2 regions of the Streptomyces sp. NPDC059256 genome follow, and region 1 is predicted to be linked to the other one. Evidence: predicted binding sites of a transcription regulator. Region 1 holds the regulator's gene; the other holds the start of a gene.

Region 1 (2,402 bases):
CATCGCCAAGCTCCTGGTGGAGGGCCACGTGGACGAGGCCATCGCCCGCCGCCTGGGGATGAACGTGCGGACCTGCCGGGCCCACATCGCCAAACTCGGGTCGTCGCTCGGGAGCGGCAGCCGTACCCAACTCGGCTTCTTGATCGCCCAATCGGGGATTCTGGATCACGATTCCTGATGAATGTCCGATATATGGGCGCGTAAGAGGAGGACAAGGTCTTCATAGTTCGACCTGAAACCATCGCTCCCCGGCTCAAGAATGACGGGCGCGGCGGATGAGTCGACGGGCACCGGTCGAGCGCTTCTCGCGACATCGCGAGGGGCGCTCGGCGGAGTGCCGGAGGAGCGCGGCAAACATCAGCGGACGGGGGCCGGACGGAGGGGACGGAAGGGACGGATCGCGCGAAGCCGGCGCCGGCCGAGCCGAAGGAGCCACGGCGGGTCATCCGTCGCACCGCCCGAGCGCCGTGCCGGTGGGCATACGGCCGCAGACCGGCCCCTTGGGGCAGCCAACGGCTCCTATGGGCACGGAGGTTGCATCCGGGGGCTTAGGCGCCCTTCTGAGGGCCTATCGGGCAGGACTGCCACCAGGGGGCGCCCCAAAGCGGGCAAGGCCGGTGGAACCCGCAGGGAAGCCCTCCACGGGGTCTTCTCTCCCCGGGCCCTCCTACTCTCCGCGAACAACGAGCCCCGAAGGGTCGGCCGGCGTGGGGCCCGCTCGCTGCCACCCTCAGTGACGTAAGCCGCCCCCAAGGCCGTTCTCCACCGGGCGGACGGCCCCGTGCGTGACCCGTGGGTGACCCGCGCGGAACAACCGCCGATGAGAGGTCGAGGGGCTGGGCGGTCGGGGCGTCGGTGGAGGTGGAGGTGGTGGAGGTGGCGCACCCGCTCGTGCGCTCCGTACGAAGCTCCGTTGGCCTCGCGCACCCACGGACGGTCCGTACAACCCGTACCCCGCACAACGAGCGAGGCACCGGCCGCCGACCCCACGCGCCCGCCCACGCACCCGACGTTCGATGCCCGCCCCCGACGCCATCTATTCGCCAACGCAAAAGCCCGGCCCCGGGGGCGAACCCCTCAAGGAACCGGGCGAAAGCGGCCACGACTGATGGACGGCAAAGGCAACGCGGGCCGTGCATGACCCTCGCCTAGGGGCAAGGAGGGCGCCAAAACGCCATACCCGCGCCCGCGCCCGTACCCGTACCCGCACCCGAGGGGCTAGTCGACCCGCTTGGGTCGCCACACCACCAGGGCGCTCGCCTGCTGGACGTCCTGATACGGCACCAGGTCGCGCCGGTACGAAGCATGGACCTGGGCCTCGCGCTGCTGCATCGCCGCAGCAGCGCCCTCGACCGCGGCGGACAGCTCCGCCACTCGGGACTGGAGCGCCGCGACCTGGTTCTCCAGCTCGATGATGCGCTTGATCCCGGCCAGGTTGATGCCCTCGTCCTGCGACAGCTGCTGGACGGTGCGCAGGAGTTGGATGTCACGGGCGGAGTAACGACGGCCCCGCCCGGCCGTGCGGTCGGGCGAGACCAGACCCAGCCGGTCGTACTGCCGCAGGGTCTGCGGATGTAGACCGGAGAGCTGGGCTGCAACGGAGATCACGTATACGGGTGACTCGTCGGTCAGTTGATACGGGTTACGACTGCGTCCGGCCCGGCCGTCCATCTCATGCTCCCTTCGCGGCCTGGAACAGCTCGGCCCGCGGGTCCTCGTCCACGGTGGCTTCGCGGTAGGCCGTCAGCGCTTCCTTCGCCTTGTCGCTCAGCTCCTCGGGAACCGCGACCTCGACGGTGACCAGCAGGTCCCCGCGGGTGCCGTCCTTGCGGACCGCTCCCTTGCCGCGTGCTCGCATGGTCCGCCCGTTGGGTGTCCCCGCGGGCAGTTTCAGGGTGACCGGGGGGCCGCCCAGCGTGGGCACCTTCACCTCGCCGCCGAGCACCGCCTCCGGGTAGGTGACGGGCACGGTGACCGTGAGGTTGTCGCCCTTGCGGCCGAAGACCGGGTGGTCGCCGACGTGCACCACGACATAGAGGTCTCCCGCGGGACCGCCCCGCTCTCCGGGTGCGCCCTTGCCGCGCAGCCGGATGCGCTGCCCGTCCGAGACGCCCGGGGGAATCCTGACCTGCATGGTGCGCGAGGAGCGGGCCCGCCCGCTGCCCTTGCAGACCTCGCAGGGGTCCTGGGCGATCAGCCCGCGACCCTTGCAGTCCACGCACGGGTCGGTCAGCGAGAAGGACCCGCTGCCGCCGCGTGAGACCTGCCCGGTGCCGACACAGGTCGGGCACACCCTGGGCGAGCCGTTCTTGTCGCCGGTGCCCGCACACGCCGCACAGGCGGCGGAGCTGGACATCCGCAGCGGAACCGTGGCCCCGTCGACCGCCTCGGTGAAGCTCAGC
Region 2 (2,402 bases), on a different contig from region 1:
CGGTGGCCAGGAAGACGACATCGCTCAGATCGAGCTCGACCTCCAGGTAGTGGTCACGGAAGGTGTGGTTCTGTGCGGGGTCCAGGACTTCGAGGAGGGCCGCGGCCGGGTCGCCGCGGAAGTCGGAGCCGACCTTGTCGATCTCGTCGAGGAGGACGACCGGGTTCATCGAACCGGCCTCCTTGATGGCCCGGACGATACGACCGGGCAGCGCACCGACATAGGTGCGCCGGTGGCCACGGATCTCGGCCTCGTCACGGACGCCGCCGAGGGCGACCCTGACGAACTTCCGCCCCATGGCGTGCGCGACCGATTCGCCCAACGAGGTCTTTCCGACACCCGGAGGCCCTACCAGCGCGAGCACGGCTCCGCCGCGCCGCCCGCCGACGACTCCGAGCCCTCGGTCGAGGCGCCGCTTGCGCACGGCCAGGTACTCGGTGATCCGTTCCTTCACGTCCTGAAGGCCGGCGTGCTCGGCATCGAGGACTGCCTTGGCGCCCGCGATGTCGTACTGGTCGTCGGTGCGCTCGTTCCACGGCAGTTCGAGGACGGTGTCCAGCCAGGTGCGGATCCAGGAGCCTTCGGGGCTCTGATCGCTGGCCCGCTCCAGCTTCTCGACCTCCTTGAGGGCGGCCTCGCGCACCTTCTCGGGCAGATCGGCGGCTTCGACCCGGGTCCGGTAGTCGTCGGACTCGTCCTCGCCGTCCTCGCCGTTGATCTCCCGCAGTTCCTTGCGGACGGCTTCGAGCTGGCGGCGCAGCAGGAATTCCCGCTGCTGCTTGTCGACGCCTTCCTGTACGTCCTTGGCGATGGACTCGGCGACGTCCTGCTCGGCGAGGTGCTCTCGCAGTTGCTCGGTGGCGAGCTTCAGCCGGGCGATCGGGTCGGCCGTCTCCAGCAGTTCGATCTTCTGTGCGGTGGTCAGGAACGGTGAGTATCCGCTGTTGTCGGCGAGCTGGGAGACATCGTCGATCTGCTGCACGCGGTCCACGACCTGCCAGGCCCCGCGCTTCTTCAACCAGTCGGTGGCGAGGGCCTTGTACTCCTTCACCAGTTCGGCGATCTGACCGGGCAGCGGGTCGGGCACGATCTCGTCGATACGGGTGCCCTCGACCCACAGGGCGGCACCGGGTCCGGTGGTGCCCGCGCCGATGCGCACACGGCCTCGGCCGCGGATGAGCGCTCCGGGGTCACCGTCGGAGAGCCGTCCGACCTGCTCGATCGTCCCGAGCACACCGGTCCCTGCGTAGTTGCCGTCGACGCGTGGAACAAGGAGCACCGTGGGCTTGCTGTTCTCGGAGCGGGAGGCGGCCTGTGCGGCCTCCACCGCTGCTCTCACCTCGGTGTCGGTCAGGTCCAGCGGCACCACCATTCCGGGCAGCACGACCTCGTCATCGAGCGGCAGCACGGGCAGGGTGAGCGGTGTGAACGTCTGGGACTCAGCAGCCATGATCTCCCCTTAGGCAGTGAAGTTGAGCTCTATCGACTCAATAACCTCTCAATGCAGGACGCCCCCGAGATGTTCCCCGCGCTCTGTTCGCTCTGGGCGATCTCCCCGGCCACTCCCGCTCGCCTGCCCCCGATCCGTCCCTGACCTGGCTCTTCTCATGGATGTGGACCAAGCTGCGCGCCGGGAGCGATAGAGAGGTGTGAGCGGGACCCGCCCCTCAGGGGGGATCAGAGCATGAAGCACAGGGCCGGACGACGGTGCCGTCGAAGTGCCGGAGAGCCCGCTTGGGCCGCGGGCGGGGGTGCGCCCGTACGACTGCCGATGGCCGTGATCGCGGCCATCTCCCCCACCGGCCATGGACAGCACGGGAGCCCCCAGGGGCGATATCCATCGCACGCCCCATGCGCCCCCAGAGCACCCCGTACCACCCCACTGCACACCGCACGCCCACCATCGACCCCGTACGCCTCGCCTTGGCCAAAAGCAGATGCCCCGGGCAGATATCGCGGACACGATGACCACCCACCCATGGACCGGAGGTCACCCGTGTTTCCCCGCGCGAACCCATCCACCACCCTGGTCGCACCCCTTCCCGTCACGCTCGACCGGCGTGACGGCCCCTGGGGCGAGATCGTGCTGCGGCAGCGCGGCGAGCACCACGAGATCATCGCCAATGGGTGCTTCCTGATGGACACCTCCGACGGGCGCTCCGAACGGCTGCTCATCGACGCAGCCGCCGACGCCCTGGCCGGTCGACGCGATCCCGCGCTGCTCATCGGCGGGCTGGGGGTCGGCTTCTCGCTCGCCCAGGCCGCCAGAGACCCGCGATGGCGACATATCGCCGTCGTCGAGCGCGAGGACGCGATCGTCGACTGGCATCTGTCCGGGCCCCTCGCCCGGATCTCCGCCCCCGCTCTCGCCGATCCCCGGACCGTGATCGTCCGCGGTGATC

The links. Region 1 encodes HspR, which represses chaperone genes until heat shock. Its sites were predicted from a motif close to TTGAGNNNNNNNNNCTCAA; they were not measured.
Region 2: the regulator HspR is predicted to act here: its motif matches at 1,473-1,491, upstream of lon (endopeptidase La).

What each region holds. Positions count from the first base shown of each region.
Region 1 is NZ_JBHYZO010000002.1:683,262-685,663, reverse strand. Features, by position in the region: gene ACFXJL_RS07475 (helix-turn-helix transcriptional regulator) at 1-178, shown strand, start outside; gene ACFXJL_RS07470 (heat shock protein transcriptional repressor HspR) at 1,219-1,671, opposite strand; gene dnaJ (molecular chaperone DnaJ) at 1,673-2,402, opposite strand, start outside.
Region 2 is NZ_JBHYZO010000001.1:463,852-466,253, forward strand. Features, by position in the region: gene lon (endopeptidase La) at 1-1,450, opposite strand, end outside; gene ACFXJL_RS01975 (spermidine synthase) at 1,979-2,402, shown strand, end outside.